Regions from separate parts of the Oceanobacter sp. 3_MG-2023 genome, predicted to be linked through region 2. Evidence: predicted binding sites of a transcription regulator. Region 2 holds the regulator's gene; each other region holds the start of a gene.
The links. The regulator PhoB, encoded in region 2, activates phosphate uptake and scavenging genes when phosphate is short. The targets are predictions, from matches to a motif close to TGTCATANNNNTGTCANA.

Region 1 (9,574 bases), on a different contig from region 2:
TGCCCTGGGCGATGGGGTGCGCTTGTATTTGTGCCATGATTATCCCCCGGATGGACGGCCAGCGATGAGTTCGGCAACGGTCGCCGAGCAGCGCCAGCACAATATTCATATTCGGGATGGTATCAGTCAGGCAGCATTTGTGGCCTTGCGCACCGCGAGAGATGCGGGGTTGGCGATGCCACGGCTGATTTTGCCATCGTTGCAGATTAATATTCGCGCCGGGGCACTGCCCGATGCAGAAGATAACGGTGTGTCCTATCTCAAACTGCCGTTGAACCTCTTTTAGCCCCTTGGCTCAGTCGGGCGGGGAGCCGATCAATCACGGCGCCGGGCGCGGCTGTATCGGTTTGGTTGGCTTGGTATTGATCAAGTCGCCAGCCCCTTTCCTTTGTGACGGCTTACGACTCCGCGTCATCGTCTGGATGGGATGTCGGACGGGGCCGACGCTGGCGCTGCTCTTGCTGCAAGCGTTGTGCTTCTTCTTGCCGTTCCTGTTCTTCGCGTTGGCGAGCTTCGATTGCGGCTTGTTCGATGGCGACCATCTCCGGTGTTTCGAGAGAAATACGCCCCAATTTACCGGAACGTAATTCGTGTAGTACCAGCTCTGCTGCCTTGTGCAAATCAATCACGCCACCCGGACGTAAACAACCACGCTTGCGACCAATGTGTTCCAGTGCCTCGGCTGCTGACGCGGGTTTTTCCTTGAGCTTGTAGCGTTGCATCAGCAGGTCAGGGTATTGCAGCAATAAAAATCCCAGCGTGTGGTTGGCAATATCCTGATATTCGATGGCAGTATCCTTGACGGCACCACTGGCAGCCAGGCGATAACCACTGTTTTCATTTTCAAACTTGGGCCAGAGAATCCCCGGCGTATCAGAGAGCACCATGCCGTTTTTCAAATCAATCAACTGATTGGACTTGGTCACTGCCGGCTCATTGCCGGTACGGGCAATATAGCGTCCTGCGAGGCCATTGATCAGAGTGGATTTACCGACGTTGGGGATACCCATCACCATCAGGCGCATGGCCTGGTTACGTCCGGAACGCACACGGCCCATTTTTTGACACAAGGCCAACAGCCGCTTGAGTTGCGACTTGTCTTCGGCAACCAATGGCAATGCCTGGGTGTTTTCCTGTTGGCTGAAATAGTCGACCCAGGCCCGGGTGATATCAGGATCGGCCAGGTCCTGCTTGTTCAGCAGCTTGATAACGGGCTTGTTGCGACACAGCTCGTCCACCATGGGATTGGTGCTGGAGAACGGCAAACGTGCATCCATGACCTCGATCACCAGATCGATATCCGGCATGGCTTCACTGATCTTCTTGCGGGCTTTGTTCATATGCCCTGGGAACCATTGGACTGCCATTGTGTGTAATCCGGTTGACCTGAATAAATTAGGGCGGCACATTGTATCGATCGGCCCGGTGAGAGCAACCGCCCGAGAGCAATTGGGCGTTATTTGAATGTCATATTTGCTCGATAACCTGACTGTGGTCGAAAAATTCCTGTGGAATTGGTCAAGTTGGAGACAATGTATGGATGTCTTGCAAGAAGATTTCGCTCGAAGTGCCAAACGTCAGGGCCGTCAGGCCTCGGCAACGGTTTCTGGTCGTCGTCGCGCCGGTTTCCTGGTTGGCAATAAGTTTGTTTTTTCAGATCAGGCCGAGGTGCTGTGGATGGAAGCAGGCCCCGGAGAATTTCGTGAATTGCGTCTCTGGCGCAAATAGAGTGATAGCGCGGCGCTGAAAGCGCCGCCCTGGAATCGCTAGGCTTCTGCAAACACTGATGTTGCTTCTGCTTCATCGGAGGGGTTCGTACCCTCTGCAGAAAGCGTATCGACTGGCTGTTGTGCCAGAACTTGCTCGGCATTGGCTAATAATTCTTGCTGCTTTTCTTGCTCGCGGGCACGTTTACGCTCCAGTTTGACGAAGTGTTTCTCATGCGTGGTCCATTGCCCCTGACGGATATCCACGTCGGTTACGCCGTTTTCTTCGGCAATTTCTTCTGCCAGCTGGCGCGTGGCCTCATCGGCATCGCGGGCCAGTAACTTGCGTTCACCAGCGTCAAGATGGCTGAACAGGTCGATCAGCGCCGTCGACATGATGTCGCGGCTGATTTCATCGCGGCTTTTGTTGAAGCGACGGGCAATCATATTCAGCATGGCAAGATCGGCTGGCTCGATCTTGACGCTGATTTCAGCTTGGGTTTTTTCTTGCAAACGGCGCTCTTGTTCTTCCTGATAATATCTGTCGATCAGGTTCTGGGTGTTGTTACTATCGTTTTCGTGCATGCAGTGCTCCGGGTCACTCGGGAGAGAGGGCTGGGCTTGAGTTATGCCTCGGGGCGGCGGATTATACGCAGACATTACCGAGCGAGTAACCGGAGTTTTTATGAAGCCTGAAGAGTATCCAGAAGAGTATATCGTTGAGCAGATGGCATCACTGTCGCCATCTCATCTCGAATTGATGAACGAAAGCCATATGCACGCAGGCCCGGCGGCGACGTCCCACTACAAACTGGTGATGGTATCCGACGCTTTTGAGGGCAAGCGCCCGGTGGCCCGGCATCAGCTGGTGTATGGCCTGGTGGCTGATATTTTGCAAAATCCGGTACATGCTCTGGCGCTGCATTTGTATTCGCCACAGGAATGGCAGGCACAGACGGCTGTACCTGAGTCGCCACAATGTGCCGGGCAACACTGATCATGACCTGATGATGATTGATGCATCATCAGGTCTGCTGGATCGCGTCTGCTGGTCCGGGTGGCTGGCCCGGAGCAACAGCGACATAATCCTGATTCCATAGGACAAGCCGCAAATCACCAACAGCTGTACCCCAAAAGACCCCACCAGATCGGGAAGTGCGCAATTTCCTGCCGATATCATCATGCAATGATCTGTCAGGTTGGCAACTTTGTAACTAAAGTGTCACTTAATATTCATAGACTCGCGCCGAACTCTCGACCAGAAATCAGAATTATGACTACGATTCGTGTTTGTTTGACTCTGCTTGCCATTCTGGGTTTTTCAAGCGCCAATGCCGGGATTTTATCTCCTTTCACTGGCCTGCCAAAAAATGGTGAAGTACGTCTGTTTGGTATCCAGGGCTCCAATACCATTGGTGATGAACTTGGACCTAATCTGGCTAAAAAATACCTGGAAGAAAAAGGGGCGACAGACGTTCAAATTCGTAATACCCGGTTTAATAATGAAAAAGTGGTCAGTGGTTTTTTGCCTGATCTTGGTACCCGTTTGACGATAGACGTCGCCGCACATGGTTCCGGTACCGGCTTCAAGGGGATTGCGAGTGGTTCATCAGAAATTGCCGCCTCATCCCGTCCGATCAAGGCCAAGGAAGCCAGCCTGTTAAAACACATCGCTGATATGAGCAGGCCATCGGCAGAACATATCATCGGCATTGATGGTTTGGCGATTGTGGTGCACCCATCCAATCCGGTCAGTGAACTCAGTGTTGATGAAATCTCCGAGATTTTCTCCGGAGGCTATACCGACTGGTCGCAGGTGGGCGGCCGTCCTGGCGCCATTCATGTGTATGCCCGTGATGAAAACTCGGGTACCTGGGACAGTTTTAAATCCATGGTGCTGGGTAATACGCCGTTGATTGCATCGGCCAAGCGTTTTGAATCCAATGCGGTATTGTCTGATGAGGTCTCTGCGGATGATAACGGAATCGGTTTTGTCGGTTTGTCATCGGTCCGTGCTGCCAAATTGCTGGCCGTATCGGATGGCAGCGCCAAGGCACTGAAACCCAACAAGCTGACCGTTGCCACTGAAGATTATGCCCTGTCCCGGCGTTTGTTCATGTACACGGATGATGTGCCGGAAAATCCGTATGTCGTTGAGTTTATGAGCTTTGTTCAGCTCAATGAAGCACAGCAGGTGGTCGCGGATTCTGGTTTTATTTCACAGGAACTGAAAGAAGTCGTGCCGGAGTTCTATAGTGAGTTACCGTCTGATTTTCGTGAAATAACCAATGACGCCAAGCGTTTGACGATTAATTTCCGTTTTCGGGCCGGGAGCGCATCGCTGGACAATAAAGCGCTGAAGGATATTGAGCGGCTGGTTAATTATCTGCAGCAGAAAGGCCGCAACGATGCCGAAGTGATGCTGATCGGCTTTGGTGACAAGAAACGCACCGAGAAACGCTCCAAGCTGTTGTCCAAACTGAGGGCCATGGCGGTACGTCGTGAACTGGTGCGTAACGGCATTTATCCTGAACTCTCGGTTGGGTATGGTGAGTATTTACCGGTTGCTTCTGTGAATCGGGCAGAAGGGAAAATGAAAAATCGCCGGGTTGAGGTGTGGCTCAGGGATAATACCTGAGCCGGACTGCTGCCAAGCGACAAAGAAAAACCCGAAGCCTGCAAAGGCTTCGGGTTTTTTGTGTTCTGGCAGGCTCAGGTGCATAACGCTGCCTGTGGTTCAGCCCTGGCTATGGAAAAACAGATACAGGTCGATGACGGCTGCTGGAATACCGCCACAGACCTGGTCGGACAGCTCGATGTCATCATCGATGTCGGCCATTTCTTCTTCGTCTGCGAACAGGCCAGAAGCGTACATGATCGGGAACAGGCTCTCGGCGACGTTTTCTTCATCGCGCTGGTACCAGTCCTCTTCGTGCAGCATGACACCGGTCATAAAACCAATCGCCCAACCTTCGATGGGTGGCTCGTCTTCTTCATCCGACAGAGTCAACTCACAAGGTACAGGGAAATCCTGGCCGGAATCGAGCCAGCCCTGGATTTCCGCAGTCATTTTGCCAAGCAGCTCGGTGACGGTGGCTTTTTCAGCGCTGCTGAAGCCCAGTTTTTCGTCAAAGGCACAGTCCCAGACTCGCTGGATATCGAACTCAATCGGCCCTGCCAAAAACGAGGTAATCAGGCCGTGGACGGCGAAAAAATCGAAACTGTCCTGGCGTTCTGCTTCGTCTTCCAGCAATACCCCGAGAGTTTCCAGTTCGTTCTCGGTCATGGCTGGGATATTATTTAGATCATTCATTTGGGTGCTCCTGAAGTCGGAGCCAATGCTAGCAGGCTTATGAAAGGCTACAAACAACAATTGCTTGTTCCGCTGGATGGAGAGGATGTTGTACTCCATATTCAGGCGATGAAACGCAAAAGTTTACGACTGGTGCTGAACCCGGCCGGTGAAATCGACCTGCGTATTCCGTTGGGTGCCAGTAAAGCCCAGGTAAACCGTTTTCTCGACGGTCATCAAGCCTGGCTGATTCAGCGTCGTCGAGAGTGGAAAGAAAACCAGAGTCGCAATGAAGGTGTGCTGAAGTACCTGGGGCGCACCCTGACGCTGGTGGAGACTGATGTGGCCATCCCGCAAGTGTGTGATGACCAGCTGCTTGTGCCTGCCATGCCCGCAGGGCAGCGGCAGGCGCTGATGGATGACTGGCTCAAGCAGCAGGCGCGTAGCACCTTCAGTGATCTGCTGGATTGCTGGTGGCCCCGGTTTCAGCAGTATGGGGTTGAGAGGCCGGTGCTACGGGTGAAAAAAATGCGGACCCGCTGGGGCAGCTTGTCTCGCAAGGGGTATATCAATCTGAATATGGCGCTGATTCATATGCCCGAACCGCTGATTGAACTGGTGGTGGTACATGAGCTTTGCCATATCCGGCATTTTGATCATGGCCCCGGTTTTCGGCGTCTGATGGCATTTCATCTGGCGGATTGTCGCCTGCGTGAGCAAACATTGGATCAGTACCACCTCAACGGTTTTCTACGTTCGTATTGATCCATAATTGCGAATACCAGTAAAAATAGCTGGGTTTGCTGAGGCTGGGGGCGGTGCAGTTGTAGCGGCTGCGGCCCTGGGTAATGGGTTGGGTGGCTTGGGTTGTCAGGGTGATGGTGGTGCCAGTGACATCGACCTGGTGATCAATCTGGCCTTCACCGCTGGCAAAACAGCGCAAATGGTCAGGATCAAGATCCTGGGAGTGCAGGGTTAGCCGCAGCTCTGGCGGGTTATCGCTCCCCAGTGCCGGGTCGACCAGAGAGTTGCTGGCAACGGGTAATGCCAGGGTCTGGAGTTTGTTATTGAGCGTATCAGGGTCGGCATAGGCACCCGCGACCGGGTAGCGTGGAATCGCTTGCCAGAATGATTGGCTGGATACAGCCCCGGAATGTTGCCCAAATGCCAGGTAATCGTGATCTTGGAGCCACTCCGCGATTGCCAGTGAATACTCACCATAAGGGTAGGCCAGCAAGCGGTTGGATTGCCCCATTTCCTGCTTGATTCGTTGTTCGGCGTTATCGACTTGCTGGGTCAGCCATGCATCCAGCGTCAGGTTATCCGGGCGCTGAATCAGATAAGGGTGGTCCTGGGTGTGATTGGCAATGGTCGCCCCTTGCTGTTGCATCTCGCGCAACTGTTGCCAGGGCATGATCCCCTCGTGTTCTGCATCGATCGTTCCCGGGTTCACAAAAACAGTGAAAGGCCAGCGACGTTGGGCCAGTAACGGGAAGGCGTTGTGATAAATAGATTCGTAGGCATCATCAAAGGTAATGGCAACGGCGTTGTCCGGCAGAGTGCCACCTTGGCGCAAGGTCTGAATGGCGCTTGGCAAATCGACAATGGTTTTGTTCAGTGACGCCAACAATAGCAAATGCCGTTTGAAATCCGCCGGGCTGATACTGGTGGCAGCCGGTGTGCTGGTGGAAACGTGATGGTATTGCAAGATAACCAGCTCTGCCCGGGTTGCCATCGTTATCAACAGGCCGGCAAGTAGTACGAGATACTTCATGGAACGCCCTTGTTCTGTGAAAGCGGGGTATGGAATTGTGGGGACATCGATTTAATCCTGCACGGCTCTGCGCGAGTGTTGCCGTTGTTCAGGGCAAGGCGACGAATGCAGCGAAATGACGAGTCCTTTTCAAATTCGTCCCCCTTGTGACTACGGCATTCGAGTGACGTTCCTTGGCATCCTGATGTGTTGGTGACTGCCGATATTGTTTCTTCTGTGCCAGACCTTCTGGCGGTTGCGCCGTCGCTAGTGACCCCTTGCCGAAGATAGCCTGTTCTGGCCAACAAGACGGATATTGGTTGCGGTTCTAGAAGAAAGTGTCAAACCGTCAGCCGTTGATACGCCGCCAGCAGCGCCTGGAAATGACTGACATCACCACCCCGGTCCGGATGGTGGCGCATGGCGAGACGGCGATATTGCCGACGGATATCCGATTCGTTGGCACCTTCCTGTAACTCCAGCAAGCGCAGGTCGCTGCGGCGCTGATCAGGTGTCAGGGTTTGCTGCCAGATGCCCCGCAAGAGCTTGTCGACGGTATCGCGATCGGTACTGAGGTGGGTGAGATCAAGATAATAGCGGGCCAGCGGATCGGCTTCACAGACGTGCTGGTTATCGCTGGCCTGCTCAGTATCCCAAGGCTGTAATTGCACGCCAAGTGGTTCGATATTCAGCCAGCCAGCCTGTTGTGCCAGCCATTCCAGGCGTAAACGATACAAGCAATGCATCACCAGAAAGTGGCAACGAAACAGAGTCAGGGAATCGGCCAGGGCATCCGGCTGGAAAACGCCGGGCACTGGCTGTTTGAGCCAGTGGATCAGTTGGTATTCGGTGTGACACTGGCCATCCTGCAATTGACTGGAAAGCAGTGCTTGCAGGGTATCGAGGCTTTCATCCGGAGGATTGATTTGGTCGCGTTTGAGATTCAGCATGGCGGCAGAATATCACAGCTGATAACGGCCTGCTGTGTCAGTGAGGCCCTGGATCGGTGTCTTCAATCAGCTTGCGGGCAAAGCCGGGCAACTTGCTTTTGATGGCATTCAGTCGGCCAGAAAATTCCCGATAACGATGGCGTTGTTGGCGTAGCCATTCCCGCACGCGTGGCACAGTGCTGACGAGTAATGACAGGCCGATAACGATCATGACGAGGCCAAAAGGGAGGGGAAGAGGCGTCACAATGATACCGGCGATGATAAAAAAAATGCCGAGCAGAATTTTGGCACTGCGTTTAACCATAGCAAAGTCAGCCAGTGGTGATCATAACTTACCAAGGTGTCATGCCGATGTTGCTTCATCATGACGGTGACGATAACTAATTGAGCAGAGATACCGGTTTTTCCGACAGCTTAACCTGCGTTATCACTCCGGTTTTTTAGCGCCTGATCCACCACAATACTGGCAACAATATCCCCCTCAACATTCACGGCGGTGCGGACAGTATCGAGAATACGATCGATGGGGAGCAATATGGCAATGGCTTCGGCTGGCAGCCCCACAGATTGCAACACCATGACCATGGTAACCATGCCGGCACTGGGAATGCCTGGCGCGCCCATGGAAGCAATCATGGCCGTCAGCATCACAATGATCTGCTGGCCGACTGACAGGTCGATGCCGATCAGATAGGCGATAAACAGTGCTGCAGCGGCCTCATACAGGGCTGTGCCGTCCATGTTCATGGTGGCGCCAACCGGCAAGACAAATCCGGCCACGTCTTTGCTGACGCCCAGATTTTCTTCGCTGCAGCGCAGACTGATCGGCAGCGTGGCAGCACTGGAGCTGGTGGCAAAAGCAGTGATCAGGGCCGGGCGCGCTCCCCGCCATAACCACTGTGGTGATTGACGGGTAAAGAGCCACAGCAGGCCAGGCAAGATTACGGCACCGTGGATCAGGGTAATCGCAAACACCAGGACAATAAATTCGCCCATGCTGGCCAGCAGGCTCAGATCCTGGGTGGCCAACAGCTTGGTTAACAAGGCAAACACGCCGAATGGAGCCAGCAGCATGATCCATTGGATCATGCGCATTAACAGCGCCAGTAATTCTTGCAATACCACCAGAATGTGCATTTTTTGCTCGCCGGATTTGACCAGTGCAATCCCCAGTAACAGTGCAAACACCACTACGGGCAGGATTTTTCCATCCGCCAGGGCAGCCATCGGGTTCATAAACAGGCTATGGAGAAATTGGGCAAAAAATTCGCCGGCACTTAACTGTTTGGCTTCAAAATTTTCCATGCTGTCGGCAAACATGGCGAGTTGCAGATGACTGCCGGGTTGAACCCAGTCGGTAACGACCAGCGCCAGTACCATGGCGCAGACCATGGAGAGAGCAAAAAATCCCAGGGTGTAGCGCCAGACCTGGCCACCATGACGATGGGCCTGCAGGTTGGCCACACCAACCACAATGGAGGTAAATATCAGCGGAATCAGGATCATTTTGAGCAAATCAATAAACAGTCTGCCCATCACATTGGCGGCATACAGGATGTTACTGCGCAGGGCAGATGCGTCGTCCATGCCATTCAGCCAGTAGCCAAGGATCAGGCCTGCGACGGCGGCGATCAGGATTTGCAGATTCAGTCCAGGCCAGGAAATGGAGTGTCTGGTCACGTGTTGTCCTCTTGCTTGCCGGTGGTGTCCGGTGATTCAGCTGGGTGTTGAGCGGGAGGTATACCAAGCAACGGCGGTCTTTGTCTCAGGGCATTGAGTAAAGTTTATGGCCATTTCAAGAACTCAGTGATCGTTTTCACCCAGGTATCTTGTTTATGCGTCTGTTTGTCAGCCTGACAGGAACAATGGAGCG
Region 2 (9,574 bases):
AGTATGGCCATTGGTGTTCGACCATTACAAATATTCGGTGCCGTAATCGGTCAGGATACGTAGCACCGAAAGCTCATGCTCGGTATAGAATGGCAATACTCAATCATTCAACAGGTCAGCTGTGTGATCGGCGTTTTGATCGTATCGAGCTTGCAGTGCGCTACTTTGCAGTAGGTATCAACATAGGTTTGCTGGTAAACGCATCAGACACACTTGGAGATTCCGGTGCAAAAGGTGTCCTGCGAGCCCAGATATCCCGGGTGTTTTGTCTGGATATCGTCACAGGCTCTATCGTCCTGTTGTTTGCGTTCCAGTGCTTTGACTGGGATTCGATGAGTATGATGCCATCTTCGGCTACTCTGGCTTCAAGCGCTGCTTGAAGTTGGTCAGGTCGTGCCGAAGCCAGATGCTTCGCGCGCCACTGGCTGAGACAAACAAACCCCACTTACGCAGCCCATTGGAGACTCGGACTTACCCATCAGGCTCCTCGATGGTATAAGCTACGACAGCCAATTCGACTTCGGGGTACGGCAAGAGCGGTCAACCAGTGCCTCTACATCAGCGGTAAAACGTATCCCTGGATACGCCCATGGTTTTGCAAGCTTTGGAGGCATTGCCGAGTTCTTCGGCTAGGTTTAGCAAGCCGACTTTGTGTCGAATGATTCGTTCGTTACTATAGATCGTTCGAGTTACCTCGTTGGTGTTGATCAACGATTGGGTCGCCTTTAATCCCACGCGGCAACTAGCCCCTTTTCAATGAGTACTGGCAGATGGGTCTGAATTAATACAGGTAAGAACGTTTTTAAATTTACTCGTTTGGTTTTGTGTTGTCATTCAGCTGCTCTATAAGCGCAATATGTTGATCAATGAAGAGAGAAATATTTGAGGTTCGACTAGTATTGTTGAGGAAAACACATTGAATCGAGTCTTCGTCAACATGACTATTATCATGATTATGTTTTGCTATTTTTAGCATCTCTCCCAAACATTCAATCTTTCCTACTTTCAAAAAGGTGGCGTCCAAGCCGAGAGAGTAATAAGAAGATATTAATTCTTTTAATGCGGTATTTCTGTCGCACAGAGTTTGGTAGATCACCTCAAATAATTTTGTTAACACCTCAAGTGCAGTAGTCGATATAGCGATAGGGTGTTGTTCTTTCTGCCAGCGTGCGAGTAATTTCCCAAGCACTATAGCCGAAACTTTGCTGTATTTATTGTTCGTATAAATAAAAATGTCTCCCTTGATTTCCTTGTCAAAAATCCAGTTCACTTGTTCAGAAAAAGTCTTCTCGGCAGTCAGCAGTCGGTCAATACGGTTAACTGCAATGTTGAGCTTTAGATTATCAACATTTGTTCGTGCAAGTTGTTCTTGAGCCTCACGTGACCCCTCATGCTCTTTTCTAGTTAGTTCGAATTCAGCTCTTTGTACTTCCAGTGCATGCTGCGACTGATCGAGCGCGGTTTGCATTTTATGTAATGAGTCTTCAGCCTGTTCGATAACTCTTTGGTTCTGGCGGAGTGTGCTAACAAGCATATAAAGGCCAGCCAAACCAATCATCGGGTTTACAAGTCCTCCAACGAAGTCCCCAAAGGTTCCCCAGTCACCTGGCTCTGTAGAGGGAACATATTTGAGATACCCAAAGAAATATCCCAGATAACCAATAATTACTATGGCGGTGACAATCAACATTCCCCAGAATATTCGTTCTGGCGTCAGCTTCGATCTGGGAATGTCAGTTTCAGAATGTCTGGGTTTATTCGTCATGAGTCTTCCCTGTTCCAATCTTCGAAATAAGGAGTATACCGATGGTAGATCTAATAAGTGCGCGATTTTCGGGCAGGGCAATTCGTAAGAAAATTTTAATTTCGCGGGTGTGAAAATTTGACAGAGGCCGACGGATTCAGGCCATGAAGCCTCATAGTAACTCATAGTACATACCATCCGTGATTTATGTAGGTTGTCGGGTGTGAGATCCATCGGGGTGGCGAAAGAGTGGGAGTGAGTGGTTGATGACGTTATTGGTGTCGGTATCCGGTTGGCTGCGGCCTTACAATGATGAAATCGCGCTGGCGATTATTGCCACGCTGCTGGTGGTCTTTGGTGACCGGATCAATCGGCTGGTGCGCAAGCTGGTCAGGCCGTATTGGGTGGGATTTCGGGTGCTGGCCTTTGTTGCTCTGTGTACCTTTGGCTATGGCACGTTGACGGTCTGGTTGGTGCCTGTTCTGGCGGGAGTACTGATAAGTCTGGCTGCGCCGGTTTATGTGGCGTCGATTGTTGGCAGCTTTGTGGTGTTGGGAATTCTGGCAGAGGGCTACCACAAGAAGTAGTCGTCCTGGCGGCTGTCAGGCTGTGGGACGTCTATCTGGGGTGGAGAAGGGGGTTGGGTAAATTGGACGGCAGGTACATCCTGTACAAGCCGCCACAGCACCCTGGAACAATCCTGGTTCCGTATACATCATCCTTGCCACAATCCGTCGTGTTGGTCATCCCTGTGCTGTCCGTTGCTTACTGTCCATTTGCCTTCCTGGCAAGCCTCCTGGCCATCTTCCCTGGGCAATCCATTTGCCGTGCCGTCCTGGCAGGTCATCCACTGATGAATATCCTTGTACCTCATCCTGAGGCATGTCCTGACATTCCATTGTGTTGCTCGTCTGAGCCGTCCTGCTCCCTTATAACCCTTCCCTGGCGTGTTCCTGCGGTACGTCATGTACCGTGTCCCTTTCCTTTGCCGTCCTGGCTGCACTCCTGTGCCTTTCCTGTTACCGCTTCATCCTGAAGTGGTTGCCATCCTGGCAATCTTCCGTTGATCTCCTGTCCGTGTGGTCACACTTTACCAAAAAAGCTGGTGGTCAGGATGGAGGCAGGACGGCGGTATGCTTGCAACAGAAATGAAATGAAAAATAAACTTCATACAAAACAACAGGTTGTGTTTTATGTAGCATGAAAGTGAACAGAAACGGGTAGTCCAGACTACGTATTTCCCACAGGCTTGTGAGATATCTCGCACAAGCCTGTGGGCGAATGTCTCTGGCAGAGGCATTGGGTATCAAAAGCGCGGGAGAGTATTAGCGGGCAATACCCTGGCTACGAGCGTTCACTTGTCGGGAAAATGCTTGCGGGTCGGCGATTTCACCGTCTTCGCGCAGTGCCGGATAGGGCAGGTCATGTTTTTGGCAGAGCTTGGCTGCGGAGGGCTGGCACCACTCAAACAGCAAGGTATTGAAGCGGTCGTCATCCAGATGGCGCTGCTCGAACAGGCCTGCCTGCTGGCGTTGACGTGCGGCCTCGCAGAGAATAATCGCGGCAGCCACGGAGACGTTGAAAGAATGCACCATGCCGAGCATGGGGATGATCAGGTGTTCGTCCGCCAGTTCGGAGGCGATGTCGCTGACGCCTTCTTTTTCGGTGCCCATCAGGATGGCGGTGGGTTGAGTGAAGTCATATTCCCGAAAGTCGATCGCTCTGTCTGTCAGATGAGCTGCGCAGACCTTGATACCGCGTTGCTGGTGCGTGCGGATGGCGGTTTCGATGTCGGCATGGGTGCTAACGCTGACCCAGCTCTCTGAGCCAGCTGCAGCGGCGCTGGTGACGGTATTAAGGCGGAAAGTGTCGGTTGGCCATACGCAGTGGATGTCTTGCACGCCAAAGGCGTCACAGGAGCGGGCAATGGCGGCCAGATTGTGCGATTTGTAAACTTCATCGGTAATGACCGACAGGTCTGGCTGGCGTCGGTTGAGGGTGTTGATCACACAACTCAGGCGTTCTGGCGTCATGTTCGGTTACGTCTCTCTGGCTCAAAACGGAGCGGCATTGTATAAAACCTTCCGGTTTTATGCACGGAACAGGTATGAAAGACAATTTATTGATAGGAGCCGGCTATTTGTGGCGTGGCTTTACACTACTGAATGAACCGGGAATACGCCGTTATGTCTGGTTGCCCATTCTGATTAATCTGCTGGTGTTGTCGTTTGGAACCTATTGGCTGATTGATGCAGTCAGCCAGTGGGATGGCTTTGATTCCAGCTGGATCAGTTGGCTGGCCTGGCTGGTGGTGCCTCTGTTGCTGTTACTGTCGACCTTGATCTCGGGGTATTTTTTCAGTGCGGTGTTGTTGCTGTTGGCGAGTCCGTTTTATGGCTTGCTGGCGGGCAAGATCGAGCAGCGTCTGGGGCATGAGGTCGAGGACGAATCCATTGCCGCGTTGATCCCGCGTACGGTGATACGGGAGCTGGTCAAGATGGGTTATTACCTACCGCGTTATCTGTTGCTGCTGTTGTTGTCGTTTGTGCCGGGCGTCAACTTGCTGATGCCCTTCGTCTGGTTCTGGTTTGGCAGCTGGGTGATGGCGTTGCAATACAGTGATTATACTCTGGATAACCAGCAGCAGAATTTCCGCGCCAGCCGAGAGCAGGTGGCTACCCAGCGCTGGACGGCCTGGGGATTTGGTGGGGCGGTGTCGGTGCTGATGGCGGTACCATTACTGAACTGTCTGGTGCCCCCGGCGGCGGTGATCGGGGCTACGCTGTGGCAATTGCAACGGCAGGCCGATCAGTCACGGGCCGGTTGATCTATTGGTTGGCCTCATCACGGTTGTCAGATAAGCAGGCTGCGGGGAAAACACAGGTGAATGTGCTGCCCTTGCCTTCGATGCTGCTGATTTTCAGCTCGCCGTCATGGTGCAGCAAGACGTGTTTGACAATAGCCAGCCCCAGTCCGGTACCGCCAGTGGCGATGCTGCGGCTGGGGTCGGCGCGATAGAAGCGCTCGGTCAGGCGGGGGATGTGATGCTGGGCAATACCGATGCCGTTATCCGAGACGCTGAAATGCCCTTTGCCGCCTTCGGTATACCAGCGCAGTGTGACGTCACCCCCTTCCGGGGTGTATTTGACGGCGTTGAATACCAGGTTGGAAAATGCACTGCGCAGCTCATTATAAAAGCCCATCATTTTTTGATCCTGATCGATGGTCAGGGTAATGGTGTGCTTGCTGCTGCTGAGTGATGCGGCATCGCGACGGATGGCTTCCAGCAGCGGCTGCAGCTCGATAGGCTGAGGCTGTTCCGTCTTGCCGGTTTCCAGCCGTGACAGCATCAGCAAATCCTTGAGCAGGTTTTCCATACGATGACTTTGTTCGCTCATTTGCTGCAGCATGCGGCCCCAGCGTGGTGGCAGCATCTCGGAAGCGGCTTGCATGGTTTCGACGTAACCGGCAATCACGGTCAGCGGTGTACGTAATTCATGGCTGACGTTGGCAACAAAATCCTTGCGCATTTCTTCCAGTTGTTTCAAACGGGTGATGTCATGAATCAGGATCAGGCGATCCTTGCGGCCAAACAGGGTGATATTGAACTGCAGGTAAATGCGCGGATTGATGGGCGATCTAATCGTGAGCGGTTCCTGATAATCGGCCTTGTCGAAGTAGGCCTTGAATTCTGGCGTGCGGATCAGGTTGGTGATGGGTTGGCCAATGTCTACCGGGTTGCGTAACCCCAGGTAGTTTTGTGCGGCCTGGTTCCAGAATTCCAGCGCGCCGCTGGCATCCACCATCAAGACAGAATCTTGCAGGGCCGCGGTTGAGTCCTGGATACGATTGATAATGGCCTGCAGGCGCTGCTGGTGTTTGATATTGCTTTGCTGCAAGCGCTGGTTCTCGGTAAAAATCGCTCCCCAGATGCCCAGTGTTCGTGGTAATACGGTGGTTTGTCCCTGATCCAGCCAGCGGTGCAGGCGGTACAGTTGCAGCCATTGCCAGGTGATATAGGCCCCCATCATCAAACACAATGCTTCCAGCGGCCGGTCAAAAAAGACGTAACCACAACCAACGGCCAGAATCAGCAAGTAGACAAGGCGGCGCAATTCTCTGCGCCAGACGGGGGACATCAAAATTCAGGAGGCTTTGGTCGAAAAGCGGTAGCCGGTGCCACGCACGGTTTGGATCAGTTGTTCGTGAGACTCACCGAGTGCTTTGCGCAGACGACGAATATGCACGTCAACGGTGCGCTCTTCAACGTACACATTACCACCCCAGACTTGATCGAGCAGCTGGGCTCGGGAGTAGGCCCGTTCCTGGTGGGTCATGAAAAACTGCAACAAACGATACTCCGTAGGGCCGATGTCAATCGGGTCGCCATGAGCGGTAACGCGATGGCAGACCGGGTCCAGCATCAGGCCGCTGACTTCAATGGGCTCTTCGATGCCTTGTGGGGTGGAACGGCGCAAGACGGCTTTCAGTCGTGCGACCAGTTCTCGAGGGGAAAACGGTTTGGTGATGTAGTCATCTGCCCCCGCTTCCAGCCCTTGTACTTTGTTATCTTCTTCGCCCTTGGCCGTCAGCATGATGATTGGCAACTCAGCGGTGCGGTCTTCACGCTTGAGGCGCCGGGCAAATTCGACGCCACTGGTGCCTGGCAGCATCCAGTCGAGTAAAATCATATCAGGCTTTCGATCGATAATCTGCGCATGTGCTTCCTGTACATTGGCAGCCTCAAGGCATTCATACCCGGCCATTTCCAGGGCCACGGCGATCATTTCCCGGATAGGGGCTTCATCGTCCACAATAAGAACGGTCTTGCCAGCTTTGGTCATAAGGCTCGTCACGCAAATGTCACAATAGGAATAATGCGGAGGTATTACACTGACCTAGTGTTACAAGCATGTGACACTGTTGGCATTGGCGTCAAGCCTGACACCAATTACGCGCTGGACAGGGCGTAGTGTGACAGGAGTCCGGCCCAGATCAGCGTGCCATACCAATGGGCTGCCAGAAACACTTTCATGCAGGCTTCCCGGCGGCGACTGCGGATAGACCATAATTGCCAGACCAGATACCCTCCGGCGACGCACCAGGCCAGATAAAACGGCCAGCTTGCTTCCAGCTGATTGCCCGTCAGTAACAGACAAAAATGCGCCATTCCGTAGAGAATGGCGATCATGGTGACATCCAGGTCACCAAACAGGATCGCCGTGCTTTTGACACCAATCAGCAGATCATCGTCGCGGTCGACCATGGCGTAAATTGTGTCGTAACCGACCGTCCAGCAAACATTGGCAATAAACAATAACCAGCAGACAGCGGTCAGCTCATTGGCCTGTGCGGCAAAGGCCATTGGAATCGCCCAGGAAAATGCAGCGCCGAGAAACACCTGTGGCAAATGGGTATGGCGTTTCATAAAGGGATAAAGTGCTGCCAGAGCGACCCCGCCGAGGGATAACCAGATGGTCAGGGCATTGGTCAACAGCACCAGCGCCAGACTGATCAGGCACAGCACAATAAAGCCGGATAATGCTTCGCGGTCAGAGATACGTCCTTGAGTCAGGGGACGGTCCTGGGTGCGTTTGACATGGCGGTCGATATGACGGTCGGCGTAGTCGTTAATAACACAACCGGCCGACCGCATAAGAAATACGCCCAGAGTAAAGATCACCAGATTGGCAATGGAGGGAATGCCCTCGGCGGCAATCCACAGCGCCCACAAGGTCGGCCAGAGCAGCAGATAAGAGCCAATCGGCCGGTTCAGGCGTGTCAGCTGCACCCACTGATACCAGTTGGGCCAGAGTTTGTTGAGTGAGGCGGACAGAGGTGATTGCATAATCAACGCCTTGTGTCGTCTGACAAAGGAAAGGAGGCGGATACCAGCAAGGACGAGAAGGCTTCCGTTACCAGCAGTGGTGCACCATGAATTGTAAATACCGAACGCCTGGCCCAGCCAAACGGGTTGGGCTGGTTGACTGTTGACGCCCTTGTGCGGCTGAATTTCAGCGGTTGGCGGCGCAAACTGGGCTGGCGGAACAGATAGCTGCCAAGCGAGCGGTTACCAAGATGGCGAATCTGTTGTCCTACCCGTGCAAGGCTGGTCAATGGAATGGCAGTGCGGGCTCGCACCAGTTCCGTTTGTCCCAGGCACAAGGAAACCTCGCGTACCCAAACGGGTTGGCGTCCGTGCAGCTTCAGGTCTGCCTGTTCGGTTGGTAAAGCCGGGCCGCAATATTGTCGGATAACCTTGACCGAAAATGTGCTTGGGTCCAGTGCCTGCAAACGCTTGGTCAGTGACCCGGCGTCATTGAGCCAGTGACGCCACTCGCGGGGAATGCTCGCCAGTGTTACACAAAAGCGCCCGCTCCAGCGTGGTGTTGTGGCCAGAAGTTGCGCATGGTATCTGGGTATAGTGCTTTTCATGGCGGCGCAGCATGCGTCAAATCGCATTTAGTGGCAAGAGGATTGCTCTGTCCATTGATTTTATGCGGGTTGGACAGTAGCTTAGGCGGCCGAAGTATCGAGTCGGCTGATGCAACATCGGCTCCAGCCGTTATTATGACAGGTGTGACATGAAAAAATGGCAGTGCGTGGTGTGCGGCTGGATCTACGATGAAGCCGAAGGCGCACCAGAAGAAGGTATCCCGGCAGGAACCCCTTGGGAGGACGTGCCAGCAGACTTTACCTGCCCGGATTGCGGTGTCGGTAAAGATGATTTTGAAATGATAGAGATTTGACCATTGATTCCGACCTGCTGTCCCCCAACGGTAACCCCTGCTGATGCCCGCTGGGCATTGATTGTTGTTGCCGAAGCGAGCACCGCCGCTGGCTACCAACGGGTGCACGACTACTGTCAACGCCATGGACCCGCGTCGGTGCTCTTGATTTGTGCCAATGATGGCCAGCAAGAACAGTCCAGCGCAGCGGATATGGCGGAGCGTCTGGGAATTGTGGTGCTGAACAACACCCCGGTGACCAGGATCGACCATTCTGGCCGTTGCCTTGAGACGCCGCTGGGGCGATTTGACTTCGAAACACTGATTGTCGCGCCTGCTCATCTGGCGGATAACGTTGATACCGAGCAAGCCTTGTGTGACCACAAGCACCAGCCATAACGGTATTCGTTAGCAGCCGCTGCCGTATACAAAGTACTAATATGAATAGTGCTGTCGGTAGCCACTGCGCTGACGGTAACAGATAACCGATATTCCTGAGCCTGCGAAGCAGGCCGTACAACCAGGCGTTATGCCTAACTTATCGAGAGGATTCATCTCCATGCGTAAACCAGAACTGGCGGCCGCCATTGCTGAAAAAACAGACCTGAGCAAAGAAAAAGCAACAGAAATCATCACCGTTGTCACCGATCGTATTGCCCAGGCACTTTCCGAAGGCGAGAACGTCAGCCTGATTGGCTTTGGTACCTTTGAAGTGCGTCAGCGTGCTGAACGTCAGGGCAAAAACCCGCAAACAGGGGAAGCCATCACCATTGCGGCAGCCAAGGTACCCGCTTTCAAACCCGGTAAAGCCCTGAAAGATTCGGTGCAGTAAGCCGATATGATGGATGCCGCAACGCTGACCCGGCACTGGGTGGAAACATTGGTTGTCGGCGAGGGGTTATGCCCTTTTGCTGCGCCAGTGATGCCAGCACTGCGGATCGATATTTGTGAGCATCCTGACCTTGATCAGGCCACGGCCGAGTTTATGGATTTACTCACCGAAGTGGCCAGGGCAGACAGCGAGACATTGCCAACGGCATTGTTTGTTGTGCCTGGGCTGGTCAAGGAATTTGATGAGTACTGGAACTGGAGTCTGATTTGC
Region 3 (9,574 bases), on a different contig from region 2:
TGCTGGTGGCGGTGTATTTCTTATTCCGTTTCAGCCTGGTGATGCTGGGTTCCGACTGGCGTTTTAATGAATGGCGGCGCAGTCGCCGTACCGCCCGTGCCCGCAAGCAAACCACCCGTGGTCTGTTGTCGCTGGCATTGGGGCAGTGGTCAAGGGCTGAACGTTTGCTGACACGTTCGGCAACCGATACCGATATGCCGCTGATCAACTATCTGGCCGCCGCCCGTGCGGCGTATGAACAAGGCAAGCACGACACCACCGATGAGCTCTTGAGTGCTGCCAGTAAAAGCACCCGCGGGGCTGATTTGGCGGTTGGTATTTCCCATGCCCAGTTGCTGATCTCGCGCGGCCACAAGGAGCAGGCCCTGGCGGTTCTGGTCAGCTTGCGCGACCGTTATCCCCGTCATAGCTACTTGCTTAAATTGCTGGTGCGGCTGTATCAGGATCTGGAAGACTGGGTGGCGTTACACGAATTACTGCCGATTCTGGGCAAGGCTGGCAAAGCCGGAAAAATTCCTGAAAGCAAGCTCAAGGAACTGGAAGAAAAAGTCTATTTGCAGCTGATCGACCGTACAGCCAAGGCGCAGCAAAGCAAGGACCCGGTAGCGGCCTTGAAGAAACTGTATCAGTCGATGCCCCGACACTGCCGCCGTCAGGGGGATATTCTGCTGCACTACACCGATACCCTGCATGAGCTGGGAGAGGATGAGCAGGCCGAAGTGGATTTGCGTAACGGGCTGGCGTACGTTTGGCGTGATGACTTGCTGCTGGCCTACGCCAGACTTAATGGCGCGGATGCCCGCAGACGTTTCCTCTTTGCAGAAAAACAACTGCAGGAACGGCCGAATGATCCGGTACTGTTATTGATTCTGGCGCGCCTGGCGCTGCGTCTTGAGCAACCGGAGCGGGCCAGAGAGTTTTTGCTGATGGGATTGAAGCTGAAAAACCTGCCCGGACTAAACGCCGAAATGGGCAAGCTACTGGTGCAAGAACAGGATCATGTTGGTGCCAGCCGATACTTCCAGCAAGCCCTGGCGCAGCAGGACTGCCAGTCCGGCTAGTGTTTACCTCTGGTCAAACCCGATCCGCTCCCTTGAGCGGATCGATCATACGATCATTTCAGCGTGAGCGACTTGCCCGCTGCCTGTCGGGTGGCTGACCATTCTTCATAGGTTTTGGCCGCCGTCTTACCCGGAATACTCAGCAGGACTTCAAAGTAGTCTTCATTAAACTTGTCTGCCAGTACCGTCGCCCGGTGTTTGCCTTTGACGACATACACGGACTGTACACTCTGGTGGTCAAAATCGCGCCAGGTCTGTGGGTCCTTGACGCCGGTATAGGTGTGGTTTTCCAGAGCGGAAATCAGACGGCTGCTACTCAGGCTACCGGTGCGTTCTGCCGCCGCTTTGAATTCATAGACAATATTGTAAGCCGAGGCAGCAGAGCTGGAAGGGTATTTCTGGAAGCGATCGGCAAAGCGCTCAACAAATTGCTGGCCCTTTTCAAAGCCGTACAGATAAGGCACTTGCCAGGTCCAGGGCACGGCACCAATAACGTCTTCCAGAATGCCAGCACCGGCGGAGATGGCCATACCCAGCGTCAGGTTGGGCACCACAATGGTCATCTTGTCTTTCAGGCCCATGCGATAGGCTGCCTTCAACGTGCTGGCCATATCGTCACCAAACTGAACCAGCATCAGCACATCCGCATTGGCGCGTTCTGCTGCTTCCAGAGCACTTTCAATATCTGCCTGCTTCGGGCGTGGAAAAGGTACCAGAACGCCGGGGTATTTGTTTTTATCCTGGGTATTGGTGAAGGTGCGCAGGGAGCCTTCGGTGGAATGGCCCCAGCTGTAGTCGGCGGTCAGATAAAACACTTTTTTACCGGCCAGACTCTGGTTCAGATAAAACGCCAGTGCTTTGGCGGCCATCCAGGCGTTGTAGGTTTCACGAAACATATAACGATGGCCTTCCTCGTCTGTGGTTTCGTTGGCGTAGGTCAGGGTGCCAAAATAGATCAGACCCTGACGGGCAGCCTCTTTACCGGCGGCAATGGCCACGGCACTGGAAGAGCCACCAAACAGCATCGAGACCCCTTGGGACGACAGCCGCTTGACGTTTTCGACGGCTTTATCCGGTTTGGATGCGGTATTGGCCGTGATCAGTTCCAGTGGACGGCCCAACACACCACCTGCGGCGTTGATTTCCTCAACGGCCAGCAAGGCACCACGGGCCTGGGCGATTCCCTGTTCTTTATAGGGGCCAGTCGAGGGGTAGTTCAACCCCAGTTTGATGGAGTCGGCGGCCTGAGCGGTGAGCGCAGACAACGCAAGTGCGGTGAGCACAAAGCAACGATACATGGCGATAACCTTCTTATTATTGTTATTACATCTTGAGTCTTTTCAGCGACCAAGGCGTTACGCCATTGGTCGCATAATCGAGCGGGTGTAGAGGCGGGAAACTTGCTTAATCGACTTTGTTGAGATGAACGTCCATTTGCGGGAACGGAATTTCAATTCCTTCGGCATCAAAACGTAATTTGATGGCTTCCGTCAGTTCCCATTTAACCACCCAGTAATCGGCTGCTTTTACCCATGGGCGTACAACAAAATTAACGGAAGAATCGGCCAGCTCGGACACCGCTACGGTGAAGGCCGGGTCTTTCAGGATACGCTCGTCATTACCCAGCATCTCGGTCATGATCTTTTTGGCCAGCAGCAGGTCGCTGCCGTAGGAAATACCCACGACCATATCCAGACGGCGGGTTGGTTCTTCCGAATAGTTCACCATGGTGTTACCAAAAACATTGGCGTTGGGCACGGTGACTACCCGGTTGTCCGGAGTTTTCAGACGAGTACTGAAAATGGTGATCTTGTTGACGGAACCGGCGACACCACCGACTTCAACGTAATCCCCCAGCTTGAACGGGCGGAAAACAATCAGCATGACACCCGCAGCAAAATGCGACAGTGAATCCTTCAGGGCCAGACCAACTGCCAGGCCGGCTGCACCCAGCAAGGTGATCAGTGAGGTCGTATCCAGACCCAGCTGCGACAGCGAGATCACCACCACCAGCACCATCAGCAGTGCCCGCAGTACCGTGCTTACAAAATCTGTCAGGATCGGTTCAACCCGGGCCTTGACCATCATGCCGGTGATGGCTTTCAGCACCAGATTGGCGACCATGCGGCCGGCAAAAAATATCAGTAACGCCAGAACAATCTGGGTACCCCATGGCAGCAGATATTCTGCCCAGATGTTTTCCGTAGATAATGAACTTCCGAATTGATTTAGCCAGTCCACAAATATTCCTCAATAGATTGGCGATGCCTGGAAAGCCTCGCCTGGTTTGCCATCGCTGGTCGGTGATTGCCGGTCAATAATAGAACGGCGTGTATTCTCGGCTGATGTGGCTGTCTTGTCGGTCAGGCTTTGGGAGGCCGTGGCGCATAAGCCAGTACATCGGAGTGCAGATTGGTCTCGCCAAGACCCAGCGGTTCCAATTGCTCTAGAGTACCGTAGACCATATTAGGGGAACCGCAAGCAAAGACATGGACCCCGGAGAGGTCTTTGAAGTCGTGCTGTATCACCTGATAGATCCAGCCAGCCCGTCCGTGCCAGCCATCGGCCTGTTCTTCCAGTATAGGATGGAAATGCAGATTGGGATGATCATGTGCCCATTGTTGGGGTAAATCGGCCATATAGAAGCCGTCAGCGCTGCGGTTGGACCAATACAGGTGGGTTTCTTGTGCCGGGGCCAGCGCCAGAATGCCTTCTGCCAGTGCCTTGATCTGGGCAAAACCGGTGCCCGCCGCAAGCAGCAGGATCGGTTTGCCAGCACAGGCCCGCAGCTGGGTGGGGGAGATAAAGCAGTCACCCATCGGCAAGGTGGCTGAAATCGTTGGCTGGGTTTGCAGCTGTTTGATCACCTGTGCGGCGGTGTCGCTGGTGTTGGCAATATGCAGCTGCAAGGCCCGTGGCTCGGAGCCGGTGAGGCTGCCCGGGGCGCTGGCAATAGAGTAGGGGATTTTCCGTTCGCTGCCGTCGGTGCCGGTGATATGTAACAGTAGATACTGGCCAGGCCAGAAATCCAGTGCCTTGCCTGCCGGAGCCAGCAGCTCAACGACATATACTTCCTCCGTCAAGGGGGTGACGGCTTGGACTTGCATGGCCAGGTTAACCTGGTCTTTGCAATCCGGGTGCTGAATATTAGCCATAACAATCTGGGTATCCGTTTGGGGCATCGCTATACAACATAATACCCGATTGCTTTGATCAAGTATTTGCTGGCCAATGAGATTATTGAATTTTAGAGAGCCGGCCAGCCAACGACCAGCACAGACTTCACAGACGCCGTTTTTGCAGGCGGTTTTCATCTTGATGCCATGTTCATGAGCCGCATCCATCAGGGTCTGATCAGTGCGGCAAGGCATGGTCACCTGATTCGGTAAAAAGGTAACCGTTACCGTGGTGACGGGTTGCACACTGTTCACTGGCTGTCGTCCATGGGGTCAAGACCGAGTTCCGACCAGATTTCATCAATATGGGCAACCACCTCTGGGTCTTTGACGATCGGTGTACCCCATTCCCGGGTGGTTTCACCGGGCCACTTGTTGGTGGCGTCCATTCCCATTTTGGACCCCAGACCAGAGACCGGCGAAGCAAAGTCGAGGTAATCGATAGGCGTGTTCTCGATCAGGGTGGTATCCCGTGCCGGGTCCATACGGGTGGTAATCGCCCAGATCACGTCTTGCCAGTCGCGGGTATTGACGTCGTCATCCACCACGATGACAAACTTGGTGTACATGAATTGCCGCAAAAACGACCATACCCCCATCATTACGCGCTTGGCGTGACCCGGGTACTGCTTTTTCATGCTGACAATGGCCATACGGTAGGAGCAGCCTTCCGGAGGCAAATAGAAATCAACGATTTCCGGAAACTGCTTTTGCAGAATCGGCACAAACACCTCGTTCAGGGCAACACCCAGAATGGCGGGTTCATCCGGTGGCCGACCGGTGTAGGTGCTGTGATAAATCGGATCGCGGCGGTGGGTAATACGCTCGACGGTGAAGACCGGGAACTGATCCACCTCGTTGTAGTAACCGGTGTGGTCACCGTACGGCCCTTCCGGGGCCATGTCACCAGCATGGATCACGCCTTCCAGCACAATCTCGGCACTGGCGGGCACCAATAGCTCATTCCCAATACTCTTCACCAGCTCGGTTTTGCTGTCGCGCAGCAGTCCGGCAAATGCGTATTCACTCAGGGTATCGGGCACCGGAGTGACTGCACCCAGAATCGTGGCCGGGTCGGCCCCCAGTGCGACAGTGACGGGAAACGGCTCGCCGGGATGGGCTTTTTGCCATTCCAGAAAATCCAGCGCCCCGCCTCGATGACTGAGCCAGCGCATAATGACCCTGTTCTTGCCGATAACCTGCTGGCGATAAATGCCAAGATTATGGCGTTCCTTGTGTGGGCCTTTGGTGATCACCAGGGGCCAGGTAATCAGCGGTGCGGCGTCTCCGGGCCAGCAATGCATCACCGGAATCTTGCCCAGATCCACGTCTTCACCTTCGATGACCACCTGCTGACAGGGGGCCTTTTTAATCACGCTTGGGCCCATGGTTAATACTTTCTTGAAGATCGGCAGCTTTTCCCAGGCGTCCTTCATGCCCTTGGGTGGCTCCGGCTCCTTCAGAAAAGCCAGCAGCTTGCCGACCTCCCGCAGTGCTGCAACTGAGTTCTCGCCCATACCCATGGCGACCCGCTTGGGGGTACCAAACAGATTGGCCAGCACTGGCATTTCGTAACCTTTGGGGTTTTCAAACAGCAGTGCCGGGCCTTCTGCCCGTAATACCCGGTCGGCGATTTCGGTCATTTCCAGATGGGGATCGACGGGGTAGCGGATGCGCTTGAGCTCACCCTGCTTTTCGAGTTGGTCAATAAAGTCACGAAGGTCGTTGTATTTCACGCGGCTGCCTCACTTTCAGGAAGAGGCATGATAGCAACGGGGCGGGTTAATGAGCCAATAGGCTGTGATACTTCTGTGATAACCCGGACGACTCCGTAACACTTCCGGGAGGACTGCAACCGGCTCCAGGCATCATTCTGAACGGGTTGTTCAGCAGGCTGTTGGCAGGCTGCGAACCCTAACCCAATGATGGAGAGCATGATGATGAATTTACGTACAACGCTGCTGGCCGCCGCCATAAGCACTCTGGCGACCCCGGCAATGGCAGCCGACCTGACCGTAGAAATCACCAACCTGACGCGTGGAATTGCCTTTACGCCGTTGCTGGTAGCTGGTCACGATGCCGATACGGCGCTGTTTATGCCGGGTGAAGCGGCCAGTGCCAACCTGCAAAAAATGGCTGAAGGTGGTGATATCAGCGGCTTGTCGGCGGATGTAACCGGTGCCGGTGGTGTCATCGTCGACAATCCAGCCGCCGGGTTGTTGCTGGCAGGACAGTCAGCCAGCACAGATATCGACACCGGTATGAATACCCAACTGTCGATTGTGGCCATGATGCTGCCCACTAACGACGGCTTTGTTGCTCTCAACAGCCTTGAGATTCCAACACTGGCGGGGACCTATTACTACGACCTCAACGGCTATGACGCCGGTACCGAAGCCAATGATGAAATGCGGGGCAGCGGAGCACCGGGCGAAGCCGGATTCCCGGTTCCTGAACCTCTGGATGCCAGCATTGGCATGTCGGCAACAGGCATTGCCGCAGTAGCGGAAGAATTTGTTCATATTCACCGCAATGTGCTGGGCGACAGCGATCTCGGTGGTGGTGTCAGTGATATCGATTCAACAGTACACCGCTGGTTGAACCCGGTGGCCCGTGTGACCTTGACGGTCAAGTGAGGTGATTAAGATGATTCTGATACGCAAGCATGCCGGCCTGGTGCCGGTCTTGGCCAGCGCGGTGCTCTTGAGCGGTTGTTTGGCTGATGACGATAACAACAGCAGTAACAGCGCGAGCGACGCTGAACAAACCAGCAACAAAACCTTTGCCGTCACCGTGACCAATGCCACGGCCGGGCAACCCCTGTCGCCACTGGCGGTGGTGGCACATGGGGCCGGTTATCACACCTTGGTGACCGGCACGGCCGCCAGTATTGAGCTGGAGCAATTGGCCGAAGGCGGCGATAACAGCGCCTTGCTGGCCGCTGCCAACAGCAACCCGGCGGTGTACAGCAGCCAGAGCGGCGAGGGGGTCGTTGTGCCGGGCGGTACGGCAACGCTGACCATAACGCTGGATGGCATAAGTGTAGACAGCATGGGCGCCATGGATGAGAGCATCTTGCTGAGTATTACCAGCATGCTGGTGAATACCAACGATGGGGTGATTGCTGCCTCTGCGCTGGACGTGACGCAGCTGGCAGTGGGGTCATCGCTTCAGGTAACGGCCAACAGCTACGACGCTGGCACCGAAGCCAATACCGAATCGTCGACGACCATTCCTGGCCCGGCTGCCGGTGGCGAAGGGTTTAATGCCAGTCGAGATGATCGGCAAGACCAGGTGACGCTGCATGCCGGTGTGGTCACGCAGGACGATGGCCTGGCCAGCTCGGCACTGACGCACGTCCATCGTTGGGATAACCCTGTGGCCTTGATCACCGTGACCCGGACAGAGTGAATCCGGATACCTCGGTGTGACGCATGTCCGGGCCGCCGCCGACGGGTTTTGTAAGAACCCGAGGCTGCGCGCGACCAAGGAAACAAGGAAAACAGCCACCGCCCGGAGACCCGCCATGCCTGCGCCACTCACTTCCGCCACTGACCCGACGACGCCCGCCGGAGCCACTGAACGTGGCCTGGTCTCGGCCTCTGCGGCGCTGGCCCATCGTATTCTGGTGATTGAGGATGAGCCCGATATTGCCAATTTACTGGCCTTGCATTTACGCCAGCAGTACCACCATGTGCAGGTAACTCACGATGGTCAAGCCGGGTTTGAACTGGCCTGCCAACAGGACTGGAGCCTGATTGTGCTGGATTTACATTTGCCGGGAAAAGACGGCCTGGAAATCTGTCGTGACCTGCGCGGTCGGGGTCACACCGTACCTGTGCTGATGCTGACCAGCCGTTCCAGTGAAATGGACCGGGTGCTGGGGCTGGAAATGGGAGCCGACGACTACTTGCTAAAACCCTTCAGTGTGATTGAGCTGATGGCCCGCATCAAAGCCATCTTGCGCCGGGTACAAACCGAGCGGGCCGGTCGGGAGCCGACCGCGCCAGTGGATGAACTGGTCAGCCAGTCGCACCGTCTGGTGCTGAACCTGCGCCAGCATCGCATCAGCAAGGCGGGCAAGGTGCTCGACCTGACGGGCAAGGAATTCGACCTGCTCAGCTATTTTATGCAGCATCCGGAAGATGCCTTCTCCCGCGCCCATTTGTTAAACCGCATCTGGGGGCAAGGGCAAGAAGGCTACGAACACACGGTCAACACTCACATCAATCGTCTGCGTGCCAAAATCGAAGATGACCCGACCCGGCCCCGCATTATTGTGACTGTTTGGGGGGTGGGGTATCGCCTTGGATAAGCCGGATCATACGTACCGCCATCCGCTGAACCCGAAACCCTCCAGCCGGGTGATGGCACTCGGGGGCCGTCTGTTTACCCGGCTGGCATTGGCGTTGCTGCTGATTCTGGTGATGCTGGGCACCTTGCTGCTGGGACTGTCGGGCTATATGAGCCAGAACCACAGTCTGAATGTGTTGCAACAGCTGAACCAGCCGGTCGCTGGTTATGTGACGCGACAACAGCCGCTGCTGGATGCAGCCGGCGTGGTGGACGAGCAAGCTCTCGACCAGTTGGCCCGGCATGCCATGGTGCTGAACCCTGCCCTGGAAATCTACTTGCTGGACGCCAACGGCCAGATTCTTGGTCATCGTCTGCCGCCTGACCAGGTGCATTTGCAGCGCGTGGCGCTGGCTCCGATTCAACAGTATCTGCAACCGAACGCCCGTTACCCTGTGCTGGGCGATGATCCCAGTAATCCGCAGCAGCGCAACATCTTCTCCGTGGCCGCTATTCCGGCATCTCCAGCCTCCATACTGACCGCCAGCAGCGGCGATGCTGACGCCAGCGGAGCCAGACCACTCGGTTATGTTTACGCCGTTATTGGGGGCCAGCATTACCGGCAGTTGCATGAGTCGGTTTTTTCCAGCTACACCTTTACGCTGGGCAGCTGGCTGATGGTCGGCAGTATTGTCACCGCCGTGCTGGTGGGGTTGTGGATCTTTTTTGTGCTGACCCGGCGGCTGACCCGCTTGCGGCAAGCTGTCTTGCGTTACAACCTGCTCTACCCGGATATGTCGGTGATGCAGCCATTGCTGCAAAAAACACCGCAGCCGTCGGATGAAATTGGCCAGTTGACTCTCGCTTTCCAGCAGATGGCGGCACATATTCAACAGCAGTTCAGCCGGGTGCAGGCACTCGACAGCAACCGGCGGGAACTGATTGCCAATGTGTCCCACGATTTACGCACCCCGCTGGCCAGTATTCAGGGGTATATCGAAACGGCCTTGCTCAGGTTGCACGACGGCCCGCAGCAAGCGGAGT

Region 1: a site for PhoB is predicted at 2,916-2,933, ahead of Q8W32_RS03395 (phosphate ABC transporter substrate-binding/OmpA family protein). Genes of this name have one in related genera too.
Region 3: a site for PhoB is predicted at 6,037-6,054, ahead of Q8W32_RS02570 (spondin domain-containing protein). Genes of this name have one in related genera too.

What each region holds. Positions count from the first base shown of each region.
Region 1 is NZ_JAUYVX010000003.1:211-9,784, reverse strand. Features, by position in the region: gene Q8W32_RS03420 (MBL fold metallo-hydrolase) at 1-286, shown strand, start outside; gene ylqF (ribosome biogenesis GTPase YlqF) at 399-1,367, opposite strand; gene Q8W32_RS03410 (hypothetical protein) at 1,537-1,728, shown strand; gene Q8W32_RS03405 (hypothetical protein) at 1,767-2,291, opposite strand; gene Q8W32_RS03400 (BolA family transcriptional regulator) at 2,392-2,703, shown strand; gene Q8W32_RS03395 (phosphate ABC transporter substrate-binding/OmpA family protein) at 2,980-4,344, shown strand; gene Q8W32_RS03390 (YecA family protein) at 4,444-5,019, opposite strand; gene Q8W32_RS03385 (M48 family metallopeptidase) at 5,059-5,763, shown strand; gene Q8W32_RS03380 (polysaccharide deacetylase family protein) at 5,738-6,772, opposite strand; gene Q8W32_RS03375 (DNA-J related domain-containing protein) at 7,093-7,701, opposite strand; gene Q8W32_RS03370 (PGPGW domain-containing protein) at 7,739-8,005, opposite strand; gene Q8W32_RS03365 (dicarboxylate/amino acid:cation symporter) at 8,116-9,381, opposite strand.
Region 2 is NZ_JAUYVX010000016.1:14,742-24,315, reverse strand. Features, by position in the region: partial or broken gene Q8W32_RS14310 (helix-turn-helix domain-containing protein) at 31-681, opposite strand; gene Q8W32_RS14305 (hypothetical protein) at 809-1,765, opposite strand; gene Q8W32_RS14300 (DUF3392 family protein) at 2,011-2,331, shown strand; gene trmH (tRNA (guanosine(18)-2'-O)-methyltransferase TrmH) at 3,070-3,777, opposite strand; gene cysZ (sulfate transporter CysZ) at 3,852-4,571, shown strand; gene phoR (phosphate regulon sensor histidine kinase PhoR) at 4,573-5,883, opposite strand; gene phoB (phosphate regulon transcriptional regulator PhoB) at 5,890-6,588, opposite strand; gene ubiA (4-hydroxybenzoate octaprenyltransferase) at 6,696-7,592, opposite strand; gene Q8W32_RS14270 (chorismate lyase) at 7,595-8,179, opposite strand; gene Q8W32_RS14265 (rubredoxin) at 8,329-8,493, shown strand; gene Q8W32_RS14260 (FAD/NAD(P)-binding oxidoreductase) at 8,497-8,871, shown strand; gene Q8W32_RS14255 (HU family DNA-binding protein) at 9,032-9,304, shown strand; gene Q8W32_RS14250 (DUF1415 domain-containing protein) at 9,311-9,574, shown strand, end outside.
Region 3 is NZ_JAUYVX010000002.1:142,533-152,106, reverse strand. Features, by position in the region: gene Q8W32_RS02595 (heme biosynthesis HemY N-terminal domain-containing protein) at 1-1,061, shown strand, start outside; gene Q8W32_RS02590 (ABC transporter substrate-binding protein) at 1,115-2,359, opposite strand; gene Q8W32_RS02585 (mechanosensitive ion channel family protein) at 2,466-3,302, opposite strand; gene Q8W32_RS02580 (2Fe-2S iron-sulfur cluster-binding protein) at 3,425-4,492, opposite strand; gene ubiD (4-hydroxy-3-polyprenylbenzoate decarboxylase) at 4,489-5,973, opposite strand; gene Q8W32_RS02570 (spondin domain-containing protein) at 6,172-6,873, shown strand; gene Q8W32_RS02565 (spondin domain-containing protein) at 6,884-7,648, shown strand; gene Q8W32_RS02560 (response regulator transcription factor) at 7,764-8,552, shown strand; gene Q8W32_RS02555 (cell wall metabolism sensor histidine kinase WalK) at 8,545-9,574, shown strand, end outside.